2 regions of the Loktanella gaetbuli genome follow, and region 2 is predicted to be linked to the other one. Evidence: riboswitches for the same ligand, from Rfam matches in the RefSeq annotation. Region 2 holds a riboswitch; the other holds the start of a gene.
The links. Region 2 has a riboswitch for thiamine pyrophosphate ahead of thiB (thiamine ABC transporter substrate binding subunit). Riboswitches for the same ligand answer to the same signal wherever they lie in the genome.
Positions count from the first base shown of each region.

Region 1 (9,861 bases), on a different contig from region 2:
CGCGCGCTGCCCGCTGCGGACCGCATCGTCCATCGCAGGCAGACGATGATAGCTTTGCGGGCCGACGACCAGATCCACGACGGGTGCGCGGCGCATGATCTCCTCGCCCTCGGCCTGTGCCACGCAGCCTGCCACGCCGATTTTCAGATCCGGGTTCGCATCCTTGAGCGGCCGCAGACGGCCGAGTTCGGAATATACCTTTTCTGCCGCCTTTTCGCGGATGTGGCAGGTGTTCAGCAGGATCATGTCCGCATCTTCGGGGGTGTCGGTCGTCACATAGCCCTGCCCGCCCAGCTGTTCGGCCATGCGCTCGCTGTCATAGACGTTCATCTGACAGCCGTAGGTTTTCACAAAGAGCTTGCGGGGCGCGGACATCGGGTTCACTCGCTTGCAGGGGTCGGGGCGCACGATCCCTAACGCCTGCTGCTGTGTCTTGCAATGCGGTGCAAATTCACCGAGTCTGCGACCAGTCCCAAAAGACCGTGATGCCAGCCATGATTTACGACAGCCTGTCCGCCTTTCTGACCGCCAGCAAGGGCCGCCTTGGCAAGGGACCGATCGCGCTGATCCTGCTGGAGGACGACACCGAAGTCGACAGCACGCTGCGCCACCATCTTGAATGTGGGTTTCGCAAGGTCGTGGCATTCGGCATGCCCGATATCGTGGTGGCCGAGGATGTGGCCGACAAGGTGACACGCGTGCACATGGACGTCCTCGCCAAGGGGGCGCTCGAAACCATCGTCAATGCGGTGATCGGCATCGCGGACGGGGAATGGATTTTCTACTGCTACAACGCGGAATACCTGTTTTTCCCGTTTTGCGAGACACGCAGCGTCGGCGAGATGATCGCCTTTTCGCTGGAGGAACGCCGCCACACGATCCTGACCTTTGTCGTGGATATCTACGCCGACGATCTGACCGCGCACCCCGATGCCGTCAGCATGGACAATGCGCATCTGGACCGATCCGGTTACTATGCGCTGGCGCGACAGGATGCGTGGAACAACGACATCGACCGCCAATACGATTTCTACGGCGGCCTGCGCTGGCGGTTCGAGGAACACGTGCCCAAGCCGCGCCGCCGGATCGACCGCACATCGCTGTTCATGGCGAAAAAGGGTTTGTCCCTGCGGGACGATCACACCACGAACGAACCTGAATACAATACCTATGCCTGCCCCTGGCACAACAGTCTGACCGCCACGGTGGTATCGTTCCGCACGGCCAAGGCATTGGTCCGCAATCCGGGGTCGGCCCCGCATATCCAGACCTTTCGCTGGCACAACTCCGCCCCGTTCAAATGGCATTCCCAGCAACTGCTGGAACTGGGATTGATGGAACCGGGGCAATGGTTCTGACCGGCTGACTGACGCGACCCACGCATCCACGAAAGCCATCAGCGATATTCTGACGCGCCCCCGCAACGCGGCGCGGCATCGCGTTGACATGCCGATCGAACTGCGCGACCGTCTAGGCACGCCAGGGGCGCCGCAAGGCTGAGATGCACCCTTTGAACCTGAACCAGATAATGCTGGCGGAGGGAGGTCGTGACCGAACCATCGGGTTCGGCCCGTCTCTTTGTCCGTCCGCAGACGGAGAGACCGAATGAAACCAAGTGCTGCCTGTCAGACAATGCGGGACCGCGTGCCGCTGGTGCATTGCATCACCAACTATGTCGCAATGAACATCGCCGCAAATGCGACGCTGGCCGCGGGTGCGTCCCCTGCCATGCTGCACGCCCCCGAAGAAGTCGCTGATTTCACGCCCCTCGCAGGGGTATTGACGATCAATATCGGCACCCTGTCGCCACAATGGGTCACGGGCATGCTGGCGGCCGCCGCGGCTGCGAAATCGCACGGCGTGCCCTGGGTTCTGGACCCGGTCGCGCATTTCATCACCCCCTACCGCGCCAATGCGACCCAGGATCTGCTGGCGCACAAGCCGGACATCATCCGCGGCAACGCGTCAGAAATCATCGCGCTTTCAGGACAGGCCGCGTCGGGCAAGGGTGCGGACAGTGGTGATGATGTGGCACAGGCGCAGGATGTTGCCATCCGCATGGCAAGTCAGCGCAACTGCGTCGTGGCCGTCACTGGCCCGGTGGATTTCGTCACCGATGGCACGCGCAAAGTGACGGTGCATGGCGGGTCCGACCTGATGCCCAAGGTGACCGCGATGGGGTGTTCACTGACCGCCGTCATCGGGGCCTATGCTGCGGTTGCACCCGCCTTTGACGCGACGGTCGCTGCCCTGTCCCATTTTGCCGTGGCAGGCGCGCGTGCAGGTGCGGACTGCCCGGGACCGGGTCAATTCCAAGTACGGTTCCTGGACCAGTTGCATGCCCTGCAACCTGCCGATCTGGACGCGGCGCGGCTGACATGGCTTTGATCCGCGCGCAATTGCGCCTCTATCTCGTGACTGATCCGCTGCTGTGCGCGCGGATGGGGCTGATCGAAACCGTCACGGCAGCGGTGCGGGGTGGCGTCACCTGCGTGCAGCTGCGTGACAAGTCGGCCTCCACCCACGCGCGCATCGACGCAGCCCGCGCGGTGAAATCCGCGCTTGCAGGTTCGGGTGTGCCGCTGATCATCAACGATGATCTGGATGCGGCTGTCGCGGCCGGGGTGGACGGTGTGCATCTGGGTCAGGGTGACGCGCAGGCCGCCACGGCACGGGCCCGTCTGGGCACAGATGCGATCATCGGCCTGTCATGCGAAACCCCGCAGGATGTGCGTAAAGCCGACATGGCGGCCGTCGACTATCTCGGCCTTGGAACGGTGTTTCCCACGGCAACCAAGGACGACCACAAACCCAGTATTGGTCTGGACGGACTAGCCACACTTGCAGGTCTGACCGACCTGCCCTGCGTGGCGATCGGCGGCCTGAAGCACGCGCACGCCGGGGCGGTTCTGGCCGCAGGCTGCGACGGTATTGCCGTCGTTTCGGCCATTTGCGGCCAGCCTGACCCGGAAACTGCGGCCCGCACACTGATGCACGCCATGACCCCTACCACAGGAGAAAATACATGATCCACAACGTCCTGAGCATTGCAGGATCTGATCCGTCGGGTGGAGCGGGAATACAGGCCGATCTGAAAACCTTTGCGGCGAACGGAACCTATGGCATGGCCGCTCTGACCGCGCTGACCGCGCAGAACACACGCGGTGTCAGCGGCGTCGAAACGGTGCCGCCGGCGTTCGTTCAGGCGCAGATTGCAGCCGTGTTCGACGACATAAGGGTCGATGCGGTCAAGATCGGGATGATCGCGACCGCCGATATCGCGTCCGCCGTGGCAGAGGTTCTGTCCCGCCACCCCGGCGTGCCCATCGTCTTGGACCCGGTCATGGTCGCCAAGGGCGGTGCCACCTTGCTGGACAAGGATGCTATTGCCGCCGTCAAGACCACCCTGCTGCCGCTGGCAACCGTGGTGACGCCGAACCTGGCCGAGGCTGGCAAATTATTGGACCTGCCGCAGGCAACAGATCGCCGCGGCATGGCAAAACAGGCGGCCGCACTGGTCGGCCTTGGCCCACGCGCCGCATTGGTCAAGGGTGGCCATCTGGATGGATCGGACAGTCCCGACGTACTGCAAGACATGCATGATGCCCAATGGCTGGACGCGGCGCGAACGCCCGGCCGCAATACGCACGGGACCGGATGCACCCTGTCGTCCGCGCTGGCCGCACACCTGGCCAAGGGTGCCACGATCCACGACGCGGCACGTGCTGCAAAACGCTATGTCACTGGTGCCATTGCGGCGGCGGATACCCTGTGTGTCGGTCAAGGCCACGGCCCTGTGCATCATTTTCACACCCTCTGGAGAGACTGACATGACCACAGCCATTGACGCACAAACCGTTCTCGTGACCGGCGCAGGACGCGGCCTGGGGGCCGCGATCGCCACGGCCTTTGCCCGCGAAGGCGCACAGGTCATCATCAACTATCGCAACAGCCGGACGGCGGCCGAGGCATTGGCAGACCGGCTGGGTGACCGAACCGTCGCGTTGCAGGCCGATGTGACAGACGCTGATGCAGTCGCCCGGATGGTCGATATTGCCACCACCCGCTTTGGCCCGATCACGACTGTCGTGCACAACGCGCTGGCCGATTTCAGCTTTAACGGCGATGCGCGGGAGGATCTGACCACGCTTGGACCGGCGCACATCATGGCACAGCACGATACCGCCGTCCTGGGTGCGCTGCATGTTGTTCAGGCAACAATCCCTGCAATGAAAACCGCGGGCTTTGGTCGGATCGTCACGATCGGAACAAACCTCTTTCAGAACCCGGTGGTGCCCTATCACGCGTATATCATGTCAAAGGGTTCGTTGTTGGGTCTGACGCGCAGTTTCGGGCGCGAGCTGGGGGGATTTGGCATCACGGTGAACATGGTTTCAGGTGGTTTGTTGCGTCAGACAGATGCGAGTTCTGCAACACCGGAGGCGGTTTTTGACTTGATTGCGCAAAGCACGGCTTTGGGATCGGTGACGACACCGGCCGAGGTTGCGGATGCGGTCTTGTTCTTTGCAAGTCCGTGGTCACGCGCGGTGACGGGTCAGAACCTGATTGTCGATGGTGGGCTTGTGAACGGATGAGACGACGGCCACCGCGGGTCGCGGTCTATGTCGGCGTGGCTTTAGCAGGGCGTTGTGTTTTTACGCCCTGTTCCGGCGCGTTCTGATCTGCCGGTGTGTGCGAGGCACTTGCAGCGCAAGGCGTTTTGTCGCGCGAACCTGACCTATCTGCCGTGCTTTGCCAGCGAAACGCAGCACGGGAAGAAAGCGGTCATTGTCGGGCGAAAATAAAGGCCACGTCCAGGCACAGCTTTTGCGGGGATGTCGTCGTTTGCTTCGAACCCGCCGAAGGCAAGGATCACGGCATCGGCGCGGACAGCCTCCTCGCCGACCATGACGCCGCTGATAACATCATCTTCTGTAATCCCACTACGGTGCCCCCGAGGTCTTGAAAAGCGGTCATTTCCGTGTCCCACAGACCCACACCTTCGTTTTCGGCCAACAGTGTCTGGCCACCGCAAAACACCTACTTGCCGTCTTTTCCAAAATTCTGGCGGCTGCAAATCGGCTCTAAGGTGACGTGATGGCCTGACAGCCATAGCATCGTCTCAAGCCCCTTGGTGATCAGGATCGTCTGTTCGGGCGACAGGGGGCGACCCTCGTTAAACCCGAGCGGGTCTTCGGTCATTTTGGTCTGTGTGTAGCTGCCGAAATCGGTGTTGGGCAATCGGGGGGCAACCGCGTTGCGCAACAACGGGATGAGGTCGTCACCACCATCATATGGAAACCGCATTGCGCCTGCGGTGTATTCTGTGTTGCCGCCCGCCAGCGCCTTATCCGCCTTTTCCAGCATCGAAACGTCTGCGCCCTGTTCCAATGCGGCGATCTAGGGGCAAAGGGTGGTGTTTCCTGATCCGACGACGATGGTTTTCTTCTTTGACATGGTGCGCTGCCTTGGCTACCACCAAATTGCATCCAAGCGGATACAATTTTGAAAGCCTGCATATGCGGACACCCGACAAATCCGAAATGTCCCAAGGCGAGGTGGCCTATGCGACCCTGCTCGAGGCGATCCGCGGCGGTGTTTTTCAGCCTGGTGACCGTCTGCGTGAAGAGGATGTCGCAACACGATTGACGTTGTCGCGTACGCCGGTCCGTGAAGCCCTGCGCAAGCTCGAATCTGACGGTATTGTTGAACATCGCCCGCGCCTCGGAGCGGTCGTGCGCGCGCTCAACCATACCGAAGTGGTCGAACTGTATGAAATGCGCCTGGTGCTGGAACGCACGGCAGCCGAAATGGCCGCGAAACATGCGATAGCCGCCGAAATTGACGAGTTGGAAGAATTGAACGAGGCAATTGCCAATGCCGTGGCTGATCCTGCCCGGGCGGCGTCGATCAACCAACAGTTTCATCGCTGCATCTACCTCGCCACGCGCAACCGGTTTCTTTTGGAATCCGCGCGCGCATTGAACAATGCCCTGATGTTGTTGGGCCCGACAACGCTGGCCGATGAGGCGCGGATCACGGTCGTGTGCCGCCAGCATCAGGACATCATCGATGCAATCCGCAATGGGGATGCAGAGGCGGCAGGTGCGTCAGCCGAGGCGCATTTGCAAACGTCGCTGCGACACCGCTTGTCGGTCATGCGGGGATGAAAAGTCTTGCCCTGACCTATGCAGTGGCGGGTATGGGTGTTGCGGTTTTCCAGCTGTTGAACCTGCCGTTGCCATGGCTGCTCGGGCCGATCTTTGCCTGCCTGTTTGCCGCTCTGGCGGGGGTGCCGCTCAAGGGGAACAAGCTGGTGAATGATGCAATGCGATCCATCCTCGGGGTCGCGGTTGGCGCGACCTTTACGGTCGCCTTGCTCGGTTCGATGGTCGCAATGTGGCCGACCTTGCTCATGATTCCCCTGATGATCGCCAGTATTGGTTTTGTTGGCGTGCCTTACTTCCAGAAAATCTGGGGGTTTGACTTTGCGACCAGCTACTATTCGGCGATGCCCGGGGGCTTGCAGGACATGTTGGCCTTTGGAGAAGAAGCCGGCGGTGACGTGCGTGCGCTGTCGCTGATCCATGCCACGCGGGTCATGGTGATCGTCGTGGCGCTGCCCTTCATCTTGCAGGGTGTTTGGGATGCTGACTTGTCCAACCCGCCGGGCGCGCCTGCGACTTCGATCGCTCCATCCCAGCTTTTGCTGATGGTTCTTTGCGGCCTGGTCGGTTGGCGCGGTGCCAAGGCCGTGGGCATGTTCGGGGCGTCCATTCTCGGCCCCCTGATTATTGCCGCAATCCTATCTCTGCTGGGTATTTTGCAGCACCGCCCGCCTGCCGAAGCAATCTGGATGGCCCAGTTTTACATCGGGATGACTGTCGGAACCAAATATGTTGGCGTGACGATGCCGGAGGTGCGCCGCGATGTTGCCGCAGCCCTTGGTTTGTGTGTGATCCTTTTGGTGCTGACAGTGATCTTCGCCGAGGTGATTTATTTGATGGACCTGGCACCGCCGATGGAAACGCTACTGGCCTTTGCGCCCGGCGGTCAGGCGGAAATGACGGTTCTGGCGCTCATTGTCGGGGCAGACATGGCTTTTGTGATCGCACATCACGTCTTGCGGATTTTCGTGGTTATTCTTGGCGCGCCGCTCGCGGCGCGATTGTTCAGTTCCAAATCGACGGATTGACCATGTGTATCGGCGCGCCGGCAGCATAGGCGTTGATCTGATCGAAAATGTCGTTGAACTGCATATTAAACTCGTCTTCGGTGACGTAAGCGTTGCACCCTTTGGTCGAGATGGGGCTTGATCCGCGACTTGCCCCGGCATGACGTGTTCCTCATGCCGGGGACAGCATCTGGCGTTTCTCATGCGCTTCTCTGCTCCTGATGATCGGACCGGGAGGCTTTGAATTGTACTGATTACATCATGGCCGGTGGCCGACCGCCAAAATCCTTGTCCGGGCGGCTGGTATTGTTGAACGCCATCCCCGTTGCGGACACCGGTGCTGCACGTCGCATGACTGTCCGCGTCCTGCTGCGGAAACTAGACCGCGACCATCAACCGTAACGCGTCGTAGATTGCCGCGTGGGTGTTTCGGGCGGAAACTGCGTCACCGATACGGAACAGCTGAAACGTGCCCTGTGTGTTGCGGACGACCGTCTGTGGCCGCAGATTCAGCAAATCCGCCTGATCGACCGCACCGCCATTCGACGAGGCAGGCCGCAATTCGTGATAAAGCTCATCGAGCGGCGTGGTGCCGTAGTTCACGACGACGTGGTCGTAATCGCAATGCCCCACTTTGTCGGAATAATCGGTCCCGATGCGCGCGCGCAGCCGATTGCCGACCTGCTCTATTCCGCGCAGACGTTTGGTGACGGTGAATGTCACGTCGTCACGTTGCAGGTTACGCATATAGGGGACGAGGTTCATGGCCATGACTTCGGGCGCGAAGGTGCGGTCGGGGGTCATGATCTCGACGGTGCATCCGGCGTTTACGGCCATCTCGGCGGCCTGCAGGCCTGTGTGGTCGCCGGCTTCGTCGTAGATCAGAACCGATCCTGACGGTTTTACGTCACCCGACAGAATGTCCCAAGCAGATATGACGTGATCCGGCGCGTCCGCTTCGTACAGGGTCGTGTTCGCCATGCCGCCGGTCGCGATAACGACGACGTCTGGCTTTTCGTCCAGCACGTCCGAAGCCTCGGCGTAGAGGTTGTATCGCAGCGTGGCACCTGCGGCCTCGCACTGGGCGACACGCCAGTCGATGATCTGCATCATCTCGGCCCGCCGCTTTGAACGGGCCGTAAGGAGAACCTGGCCACCGGCGCGACTGCCTGCCTCGAAAACGACGACCTCGTGACCGCGCGCGCTTGCGACGCGCGCCGCTTCCAGCCCTGCGGGGCCGGCACCAACGACAACAACCTTGCGGCGCTCGGCGCCGGGTTCGATGACATGAGGCATCGAAAGTTCCCGGCCCGTCGCGGCATTGTGGATGCACAGCGCCTCGCCGCCCTGATAGATGCGGTCCAGACAATAGTTCGCCCCGACGCAGGGGCGGATGTCATGTTCGCGGCCCTCCACAATCTTGCGCACCACATGGGGGTCGGCCATGTGCGCGCGGGTCATGCCGACCATGTCCAGAAGGCCCGAAGCAATGGCATGACGTGCGGTGGCGACGTCCTGGATTTTGGCGGCGTGGAATGTCGGCATGCCGGTCGCGCGCCGGACTTCGCCGGCGAAATCCAGATGCGGGGCCGACGGCATCCCCTGGATCGGGATCACATCAGTCATGGCCGGGTCTGTATGGATGCGACCCCTGATGACATTGAGGAAATCGACCTGGCCCGTATCGCGCAGCAGTTTGGAAATCTCGATACCCTCTTCGACCGTGATGCCACCCGCCTGCACCTCGTCCGCCGTATAGCGAATGCCGACGATAAATGCGGGGCCTACCCGTTTGCGCACGGCGGCCAGCACATCGGTGGTAAAGCGCAGCCGGTTTTCCAGCGTATCCGCGCCGTAGGGACCGGTCAGCTTGTTGGACAGCGGCGACCAGAACTGGTCCATCAGGTGCCCATAGGCCTGGATTTCGATCCCGTCCATGCCGCCAGCCTGCATGCGTTCGGCGGCGGTCGCGTAATCCTCGATCACGCGCTCTATATCCCAGTCCTCCATCATCTTGGGAAAGGCGCGGTGCGCGGGTTCGCGGTCGGGGCCCGCCGAAATCGACGGCAGCCAGTCACCTTTGTTCCAGTTCGTGCGGCGGCCCAGATGAGTCAGCTGAATCATGGCCGCACAGCCGTGTTCGTGCAGGGAATCGGTCAACTCGCGGATCCACGGCACGACCTCGTCGCGATAGGCCAGAATGTTGTTGAAGACCGGCGGGCTGTCGCGGCTGACCGCGGCGGACCCTGCGGTCATCGCCAAGGCGACGCCGCCTTTGGCACGCTCTTCGTGATAGGCGCGATACCTGGCCTTGGGCATCCCGTCTTCGGGATAGGCTGGTTCGTGACTTGTGGTCATCACCCGGTTCTTCAGGGTCAGATGCTTGAGCTGGTAGGGCTGAAGCAGGGGATCGGCGGCGACGTGGTCTTTCATCGGGGGACTTTCTTCTTCAGCAATCAAGAATGATGTCGGTCAGAGGGCGACTGACGCAGGGCAGGATAAAGCCGCGATCGATCTCGCGCTGGCGGATGCCGCCTTCGTGGGTCATCACGACTTCGCCTGCATGTTTGAATGTCTTGCAGGTGCCGCACATTCCCCGTGCACAAGAGGAGGCAAGCGGCAGTCCCGCCTCTTTCATCGCGGCCAGGATCGTGCTGGTTTCGGCACATTCGAACGACCGACCTGTC
Region 1 covers NZ_JAJATZ010000004.1:16,860-26,720, reverse strand. Annotated here, with positions in the region: gene miaB (tRNA (N6-isopentenyl adenosine(37)-C2)-methylthiotransferase MiaB) at 1-375, opposite strand, end outside; gene LGQ03_RS09495 (hypothetical protein) at 495-1,358, shown strand; TPP riboswitch at 1,472-1,561, shown strand; gene thiM (hydroxyethylthiazole kinase) at 1,606-2,388, shown strand; gene thiE (thiamine phosphate synthase) at 2,379-3,029, shown strand; gene thiD (bifunctional hydroxymethylpyrimidine kinase/phosphomethylpyrimidine kinase) at 3,026-3,829, shown strand; gene LGQ03_RS09475 (3-oxoacyl-ACP reductase) at 3,831-4,595, shown strand; gene LGQ03_RS09470 (hypothetical protein) at 5,041-5,391, opposite strand; gene LGQ03_RS09465 (GntR family transcriptional regulator) at 5,520-6,170, shown strand; gene LGQ03_RS09460 (AbrB family transcriptional regulator) at 6,167-7,195, shown strand; gene LGQ03_RS09455 (NADH:flavin oxidoreductase) at 7,553-9,607, opposite strand; gene LGQ03_RS09450 (flavin reductase family protein) at 9,624-9,861, opposite strand, start outside.
Region 1: another riboswitch for thiamine pyrophosphate. It lies ahead of thiM (hydroxyethylthiazole kinase); the one in region 2 lies ahead of thiB (thiamine ABC transporter substrate binding subunit).

Region 2 (9,861 bases):
AAGCTCGGGTTCGAGGGGATGGTCGCCAAGCCGATGCACCGTGTCTGGGACACGATCAAGGTTCTGCCGCAGTTCGCATGGCTCCGCGCCGATCGTTCGATTCACGCCATGGCAAAATCGCGGGTCAAGGATGATCGCCTGCGCATGGCATTGTCGTTTCATCCGCTGTTCATCGGTGGTGATCCGAACAACGTGACATCGATGTATGCGCTCGTCAGTTATCTGGAAAAGGAATATGGCGTTCACTACGCGATGGGCGGTGTGCAGGCGATGGCCGACGCCATGGCAAAGGTAATACGCGAACAGGGCGGTGCGATCCGGCTGGGCACAGAGGTTGACCGCGTTGATGTAGCGAATGGTGCCGCAAAAGGCATCACGCTCAAGGGTGGCGAACGGCTGGCCGCGCCCTTGGTGGTCAGCAATGCTGACGCAGGCCATACCTACAGCACGCTGATGAAAGACGCGCCGCGCAGCCGTTGGACCGCGAAAAAGGTGCAGAACCGCCGCTGGTCCATGGGTTTGTTCGTCTGGTATTTCGGGACCAAGGGCACCGCCGGCATGTGGCCCGACGCGGGGCATCACACGATCCTGTCCGGGCCGCGTTACGGCCCGCTGCTCAAGGATATCTTTATCAAGGGCAAGCTGGCTGACGACATGTCTCTTTATGTCCACAGGCCGTCCGTGACCGATCCGTCGGTCGCACCTGCGGGCGATGATACCTTTTACGCGTTGTCGCCCGTGCCGCATCTGGGGCACGCCAATCCGGTCGACTGGCAGGCAGAAAAGCTGCGCTACCGCGACAAGGTGGCAGATGTGCTGGATGGTCTGATCCCGGGTTTTCGTGACCACATCACGACTGACCTGATCTACACGCCCGAGGATTTCCGCGATCGTTATCTGTCGCCCAACGGGTCCGGTTTTTCGCTGGAACCACGCATTCTGCAATCTGCATACTTTCGCCCTCATAACGTGAGCGAAGAGGCCAAGGGCCTGTTCCTCGTCGGGGCAGGCACACATCCGGGCGCAGGCGTGCCCGGTGTCGTGTCCAGCGCCGAGGTGCTGGGCAAGCTGGTGCCCGATGCGCCGATGCCCGTTATCCACAAAATGGCCGCCGAATGATCCGCCCCGATGATCTGGCCCACTGCCGCGAGGTGATCCGTACGGGCTCTCTTTCGTTTCACGCGGCCTCGAAACTGCTGCCTGCAAATGTGCGGGACCCGGCCTTGGCGCTTTACGCCTTTTGCCGCCTCGCGGATGACGAAGTGGACGAAGGCAACAACAAGACCGCTGCCGTGCTGCGCCTGCGGGACCGGCTGGACCTTGCCTATGCAGGCACGCCGCTGGACGCACCAGAGGACCGTGCCTTTGCCGCGATCATCGCGGAATACGACATGCCACGCGCGCTGCCTGATGCCCTGCTCGAAGGTTTGGCCTGGGACGCGCAGGAACGACGCTATGCAACGCTGTCGGACGTGCGGGCCTATTCGGCGCGGGTGGCCAGTGCTGTGGGTGCCATGATGTGCGTTCTGATGCGGGTGCGCTGTGCCGATACGCTGGCGCGGGCCTGTGATCTGGGCGTTGCGATGCAATTGACCAACATCGCCCGCGACGTAGGCGAGGATGCCCGTGCGGGCCGCATCTACCTGCCGACCGATTGGCTGGCGGGCCACGGCATGGATGCTGACGCCTTTTTGGCTGATCCGCACCCCACGCCACAGGTGCGCGCCATGACAAAGGCGCTGCTGCGCGAGGCGGATCACCTCTATCGTCGGTCCGAAGCTGGGATCAGCGGTCTGCCGCGCCAGGCACGTTTGGGAATCTGGGCCGCGCGACTGATCTATGCCGGGATCGGCGATCAGGTCACACGCCAAGGCTATGATTCCATCGGGCATCGCGCGCATACCTCGCGCGCCCAGAAACTGGTGTGGATCGGTCAGGCTGGGGTGCGTGCGCTGGGGGCAGGGGTCATGCCGCGGTCTGCCCTGATTTATGCCGACCCGCTGCCAGAGGTCACGTTCTTGGTTGATGCAGCCCGTCAAGGCCAGCCAGCGCGGCGTCGCATGACATCCGTGCTGAATACGCTGGCCGATTTGTCGGCCCGTGAAATGAGTCATGGAAACGGCGGTCAAAGCGCATAGGTAAGGGTCATTGCAGCCCGAAAGGTGCCCACCATGACCACGTTCTTGTTTTTCGTTTTCCTTGCCGCCACGTTCGCGGCCGGCACCACCGGGGCGATGTTTCCGACCGGTGAATGGTATCAGAAACTGAACAAACCTGCCTGGACCCCGCCGAACTGGGCCTTTCCGGTGATGTGGACCAGCATCTATCTGTTGATCGCGTTCGCGGGTGCGCGGGTTGCGATGATTCCCGGTGCCGGTCTGGCGATGGCGTTCTGGGCCGCGCAGATCGCGTTCAACACGCTGTGGACACCGGTATTTTTCGGCCTGCGGCACTGGCGCGCCTCGCTGATCATCATGGCTGGCCTGTGGCTGTCGGTGTTTGGGGCGACCGTGACGCATCTGATGCTGGATCTCTGGGCGGGTCTTGCATTCGTGCCGTACCTTTTGTGGGTGACCGTTGCCGGGGCGCTGAACCTGACGGTCGTGCGCCTGAACCCGGATCAGAAACCGCTGGAAATTCACAAGCTCTAGGGCTTTTGCAGCCGCGCGGGCGGGGTATGCCGTATCCCGTCACCCGCTTGAAATATTGTGCTGCTAGGCGTGGTGCGCTTGAATGGACCAAACCAACGGCGGAGGCCCTTCCATGACACGACCCTTGCCCTTGCGGACCCCAGACGTGCCAGACGCAGCGGCATTTACCGATCCAGCCGCGGCTGTGGCGCGTCTGTGCGACTTATACGACGCCGCTGCCGGATTTCTGACCGACGCCTTTCAGCACATGCTGAACACGGGTGCCGCCGATCACAGCTATCGCGCGTTTTATCCGGAGGTGCGCCTGACGACGACCAGTCACGCCCGGATGGACAGCAGGCTGGCCTATGGTCACGTGGCGGAACCTGGCAGCTACGCCACGACCATCACCCGGCCAGACCTGTTTCGGCACTATCTCGAACAGCAACTTGGTCTGCTGATAAAAAACCACGATGTTGCCGTCACGGTTGGTGCATCATCAACGCCGATGCCCGTGCATTTTGCCGTCGCCCGCGACGAGAGCATTACCGTGCCGCAGGATGGTGCCGCCGATTTTCAGTTGCGCGACGTCTTTGACGTGCCTGATCTGGCGGTGACGCACGACGATATCGTGAACGGTGGCGGATTTTTGTATCCCGATGGCGCCCGCCCGCTCGCACCATTTACAGCGCAGCGGATCGATTATTCGCTCGCACGCCTGTCGCATTACACGGCGACGGACGCGGGGCATTTTCAGAATCACGTCCTCTTCACCAACTATCAGTTCTATGTCGAGGAATTCGAGGCCTACGCCCGACTGATGCTGGCCGATCCGAACAGCGGCTACACCGCCTTTGTCGGGCCGGGAAATGCGATCATTATCGATCCCGATACGCCACTACCCTCAACCGCCAAAACCCCGCAGATGCCGACCTACCACCTCAAGCGCAAACATGGCGCAGGCATCACGCTGGTGAACATCGGCGTTGGGCCGTCAAACGCGAAAACAGCGACGGACCATATCGCCGTGTTGCGTCCGCACGCCTGGTTGATGGTCGGCCATTGCGCTGGATTGCGTAATTCGCAGCGATTGGGCGATTTCGTCCTGGCCCATGCCTATCTGCGCGAGGATCACGTGCTGGACGACGATCTGCCGGTCTGGGTGCCCATCCCGGCGCTGGCTGAAATCCAGATCGCGCTGGAAGACGCCGTCGAAGAAGTCACCAAGCTAGAAGGCTATGAGCTGAAACGCATCATGCGGACCGGCACGGTCGCCACGATCGACAACCGCAACTGGGAACTACGCGACCATTCCGGCCCGGTACAGCGGCTGTCGCAGTCGCGCGCCGTGGCACTAGATATGGAAAGCGCTACGATCGCGGCCAACGGTTTTCGGTTCCGCGTGCCCTATGGCACGCTTTTGTGCGTCAGTGACAAACCGCTGCACGGAGAGCTGAAATTGCCGGGCATGGCGTCTGATTTCTATCGCGGGCAGGTCGCAAATCACCTGATGATCGGTATCCGGGCGATGGAAAAACTGCGCGATATGCCGCTGGAACGCATTCATAGCCGTAAATTGCGGTCGTTCGAAGAGACCGCATTCCTGTAAAAGTGCCGAAAACCCTTAAAAATATGCCCAAAGTATGCTTTTGGGGCTTGCCAGCCCGCACTATTCGTTGTGGTCTACCACAACATTACGTGAATTGATGCGAAATGCCCCCAACAAGAGGGGGTTCAACCGGAGGAAAACCATCATGGCAACCAAACCGCTGACCAAGGCACAGCTCGTGACCAAGCTGTCCGAGAAGCTGGACACAGACAAGAAGACGGCAACAGCTGCTCTCGAGGCCGTGACCGATATCATCACCGAAGAAGTTTCTGCTGGCGGTGCCGTGACCCTGCCGGGCGTTGGCAAGATCTACTGCCGCGAGCGTCCGGAGCGGATGGTGCGCAACCCCGCCACCGGCGAGCAGATGAAGAAAGAGGCCGACAAGGTCGTCAAGATGACGATCGCAAAGGCACTCAAGGACAGCGTGAACGGCTGATCTTGCATCTTGTGTGGATGTCGGAGAGGGTCGCCTTTGGGCGGCCCTTTTTGTTTGGATTGTAGCGATGGATATCAAGGCGTTGGTGATGGGAGTAGCCTTTGCCGCGATGTGGTCGTCGGCCTTTACCTCGGCCCGGATCATCGTGGAATACGCACCACCGCTGACCGCCCTCGCGGCCCGGTTCCTGATGTCCGGTATCGTGGCTGTCGGCATTGCGCTGGCTATGGGCCAGCGGATGCGCCTGACCCGGCAGCAATGGCGCGGTGTCATCATCTTTGGTGTCTGCCAGAACGCGCTTTATCTGGGTATGAATTTCGTCGCCATGCAAACGGTCGAGGCGTCGCTGGCATCGATCATGGCCTCGACGATGCCACTGCTGGTGGCGCTGGCCGGATGGTTGATCTTTGGTAGGCGTTTGCCTGTGTTGGGTGTGGCTGGCCTGTTGGCCGGATTTGCGGGTGTTGCGATCATCATGTCGGCGCGACTGGGTGCAGGCAGCGATCCGTTCGGCATGATGCTGTGTGCCCTGGCTGCGGTGTCGATCACCGTGGCGACGCTGGCGGTCGCGGGCGCATCATCGGGTGGCAACCTGATGATGATCGTCGGTTTGCAAATGTTTGTCGGGTTCATCTGCTGTGCAATCCCTGCCGCCCTGTTCGAGACACCGGTCATCGACATGAACTGGCGTCTGGGGCTTGCCTTTGGCTATACCGTGCTGGTGCCGGGCGTGCTGGCGACACTGGTCTGGTTCGCGCTGGTGGGGCGCATCGGCGCGGTCAAGGCGTCGACATTCCATTTCCTGAACCCATTTCTGGGCGTGGTCATCGCCGCCATCCTGCTGGGAGAAAAGATCGGCCCTGCCGATGTGCTGGGGGTCGCCGTGATCGCGGCGGGCATCCTTGCCGTTCAGATCAGCAAACAGGCGACAGTGCCGCCGCCGGTCTAGGCTGCGGCGCGCGCAGCTGGCAGGATGTCCTGATCCAGCAGGCGCATCAGGTCGCCGAAATAGCCGTCGCTGCGGGCAGGCCGCATGGGGTCCGACGTGATGGCCACGGTCAGATTGAGGCTGGGAACGACGCAGATGATCTGACCGCCATAGCCCCGCGCCAGCGCATAGCGGTCGCCCCCCGATTCCCCCAGGAACCAACCGTAGCCATAGGCCAGGCCAGAAAACTGCGACCGTGTGCGTGGCTGGAACGACCGATCGACCCAGTCGGTGCTCAGCACCTGATTGCCATTCCATGTCCCGCCTATACGATACATCTCACCGAACCGCACCATTGCGGGCAGGGTCAGGCCCATCTCGTTCCCGCCCAGATAGCGGCCCTGCGGATCGCGGGTCCATGCAGGCACCTCGATCCCCAATGGGTCACCTAGACGGCGCTGGGCGAGGGTCAGCAGGCTTTGTTCTGAGACTTGCGACAGGACGGCGCCCAGAATGTGAAAGCTGCCGGTGGAATATTGCATGCTGCTGCCGGGCGTCGCGACAAAGGGGCGTTGCAGCGCATCCGCGACCCAGTCGCGACTGGCGATCCAGCCGCCATAGTTCCCGCCAGATGTGCGTTCCAGACCCGCCTGCATGGTCACGAGGTTGCCCACCGTGATCTGCCCCACGCCGTCGGCGGCACCTGTGGGGATCAGCCCCGGCGCGATGTCAGCCAATGTGGCGTCCAGGCTCGCGATCTCGCCCCGATCAAGGGCTGCACCGGTCAGGGCCGCGACGATGGTCTTCGACACCGACTTGATCGGCACGATACGCCCGACGGCGGGGCCGCGAAACGCCTGCGACAGCACCTGCCTGCCTTCCTGATGGATTGCCATGGCATGCAGCTGGTCATAGCTGGCCGCGCGGTCCAGCACAGCCTGCCAAGGCTGTGTCTGCGCGCGCAGTGGCAAGGCTGTCAGGGCAGCGGCTCCGGCTATCAAAGTGCGGCGTGTCAGTGTCATGGCGTTCCCCTTGCGCGATTGGCAAACAGCTAGGCCAACCGCGACAAAACACCAGACAAACGGTCGTGAGGTGTCAGCCGATCCGCCCGCGCACGCCGCCCGTCTGGCCGCGATCCAGCAGGATGTGGTCAAGAATCACGCAGGCCATCATCGCTTCTCCGACAGGGACGGCGCGGATGCCCACACAGGGGTCGTGACGACCCTTTGTCACCACCTCGGTCGGCTGGCCATCCATGGTGATCGACTGGCGCGGCGACAGGATGGACGACGTAGGCTTGACCGCAAACCGCACGACGACATCCTGACCCGTGCTGATACCGCCCAGAATCCCGCCCGCATGGTTCGATGAATAGACCGGCTGGCCGTCATTCCCCATAAAGATTTCGTCGGCGTTGGTGCGGCCGGTCAGCGCGGCTGCGGCCATGCCCTCGCCGATTTCGACGCCTTTGACGGCGTTGATGCTCATCATTGCGGCGGCGAGGTCGGTGTCGAGTTTCGCATAGATCGGCGCACCGATGCCCGCCGGCACGCCGCGGGCAACCACCTCGATGATCGCGCCGACGGAATTGTGGTCGTCCTTGCGCAGCCAGGTCAGGTAGTCTTGCCATTCGGCAGCGGCCTGCGCGTCAGGACACCAGAAATCGTTCTGTGCGATCTGGTCCCAGTCGAACCGGTCGCGGTCGATCTTCTTTTCGCCCATCTGCACCATGTAGCCTGTGACCTGCACGCCTGGTGCCGCCGCGCCGATGGCTGCGCGTGCCACGCCGCCTGCGGCCACACGCGCGGCTGTTTCACGGGCGGATGACCGTCCACCGCCACGCGGATCGCGCAGGCCGTATTTCTGGTGATAAGTGATGTCGGCATGTCCCGGGCGGAATGTGTTCAGGATATCGCCGTAATCCTTAGACCGCTGGTCCGTGTTTCGGATCATCAGCTGAATGGGCGTGCCGGTGGTCTGCCCTTCGTAGACGCCGGACAGGATTTCGACGGCGTCGGGTTCGTTCCGCTGGGTAGTGTTGCGGTTCTGGCCGGGGCGGCGTTTGTCCAGCCATTGCTGGATCATCGCGGCATCCAGCGGCACGCCCGGCGGGCATCCATCAATCGTCGCACCCAATGCAGGACCATGGCTTTCGCCCCAGGTGGTGAACCGAAAGAGATGACCAAAGGTGTTGAATGACATGCGCAACGCTCCGTTTCTGATCGCCGCGATAGCCCAAGGCGCAGGCTGTGTCCAACTGGTGCAGCGACGACACCGTGTTTTGCGTCAAATCGGTGTCGGTGCAAGCCATGCCGTGATCCATGCGTCAGAACGCCCGGTGCTGACGCGGGGATGCGGCGGGCCCCTTTTCATTTGATGCAGGCGGCGCTAGCTGTTGGGTACCTCGGGGGGCCATATGGCTGAGATGCGCAAGCGGACCCGTTGAACCTGAACCGGTTAAGACCGGCGGAGGGAAGGTCCGGCATAACGTCGTCCCCAAATCCGCCCGTCGTTTTGGAGGATGACATGAAAACCACCTTTGCAAGCGTCGCGGCCCTGATCTGTGCAAGCCCTGCCTTGGCCCAGACACCGACCCTGAACGTTTATACTTACGACAGTTTCACATCCGAATGGGGCCCTGGCCCGGCCATCGAAAAGGCGTTCGAGGCAGAGTGCGGCTGTGATCTGGTCTTTACGGGGGCGGGCGACGGGGCGGCCCTGCTCGCCCGGCTGCAACTGGAGGGTGCGCGCACGGATGCGGATGTCGTTTTGGGCCTCGATACGAACCTGACCGCTGCCGCTGCAGCAACCGGCCTGTTCGCACCGCATGGTGTGACGGCAGATTTCGCACTGCCGATCACATGGGACGACGACACGTTCCTGCCTTTTGACTGGGGCTACCTCGCGTTTGTGGCGCAGGCCGACACGCCGTCGGTCGCGTCATTTCAGGAACTGGCCGACAGCGACCTGAGCATCGTTGTCCAGGATCCGCGGTCATCGACGCCGGGACTGGGCCTGTTGATGTGGGTGCAGGCGGTCCATGGCGACCAGGCCGGTGCGATCTGGGAAGGGTTGTCCGACAACATCGTCACCGTCACGCCGGGCTGGACAGAGGCCTACAACCTGTTCCTCGAAGGCGAGGCGGACGCAGTGCTGTCCTATACGACCTCGCCTGCCTATCACCTGATCGCAGAAGAGGACGCCACGAAAACATCCTGGGCGTTTGACGGTGGCAACTATCTGCAGGTCGAAGTCGCGGCCAAGGTCGCGAACACCGATCAGTCAGCACTGGCCGATCAGTTCATGGCGTTCATCGCCACGCCCGCGTTCCAAGAGGTGATACCGACAACAAACTGGATGTATCCGGCCACTGACGTGGCGCTGCCGGACGGATTCGAGACGCTGACCGTGCCGGAAACCGGGCTGCTGTTGTCGTCGCAGGACGCGGCCGCAATTCGGGATACGGCGTTGGAGACATGGCGCAACGCGCTGTCGCAGTGATGCGCAGCCTGCCAGCGCGCCTGTCGGTCGCGCTGGTCCTTGTGCTGACGCTGGGGACGCTGGTGGCCGTCGCGACGCGCGCGCAGGTCGGCAGTGGTCTTGCTGCGGCCGATTGGGCGGCAATCCGGTTCACCCTGTGGCAGGCGATGGCATCGGCCGGGGTGTCGGTGCTGCTGGCCATTCCCGTGGCGCGCGCGCTGGCCCGGCGTCAGTTCAGGGGCCGGTCGGCACTGGTCATGTTGCTGGGCGCGCCGTTCCTGCTGCCGGTCATCGTGGCCGTGCTGGGGCTACTTGCGGTGTTTGGTCGTGGGGGTCTCGCGAACGACGCGCTTGGCCTGATCGGTGTTGCACCTGTCAGTATCTATGGTGCGGGTGGTGTCATCCTTGCGCATGTGTTTTTCAACCTGCCATTGGCCGTCCGGCTGATCCTGCAGGGCTGGCTGGACATCCCGTCCGAGCGTTTCCGGCTGGCGGCGCAACTGAATGCGCCGATGTGGCGCGTGCTGGAATGGCCGATGCTGCAACGCGTCCTGCCGGGGGCCGCACTGGTGATTTTCCTGATCTGCTTGACCAGCTTCGCGGTGGCGTTGATCCTTGGCGGCGGGCCGCGGGCCACGACCGTGGAACTGGCAATCTATCAGGCGATACGCTTTGATTTCGATCTGGGGCGTGCCGCGCTGCTAGCCGCCGTGCAATTCGCGCTCTGCGCTGTCGCGGCTGCAATTGCCTGGCGCATCACGCCTCTGGACGGTCTGGG
Region 2 covers NZ_JAJATZ010000003.1:67,356-77,216, reverse strand. Annotated here, with positions in the region: gene LGQ03_RS06915 (phytoene desaturase) at 1-1,119, shown strand, start outside; gene crtB (15-cis-phytoene synthase) at 1,116-2,138, shown strand; gene tspO (tryptophan-rich sensory protein TspO) at 2,172-2,651, shown strand; gene LGQ03_RS06900 (AMP nucleosidase) at 2,764-4,239, shown strand; gene LGQ03_RS06895 (HU family DNA-binding protein) at 4,385-4,675, shown strand; gene LGQ03_RS06890 (DMT family transporter) at 4,743-5,624, shown strand; gene LGQ03_RS06885 (serine hydrolase domain-containing protein) at 5,621-6,625, opposite strand; gene aroC (chorismate synthase) at 6,699-7,805, opposite strand; TPP riboswitch at 7,999-8,095, shown strand; gene thiB (thiamine ABC transporter substrate binding subunit) at 8,130-9,104, shown strand; gene LGQ03_RS06870 (ABC transporter permease family protein) at 9,080-9,861, shown strand, end outside.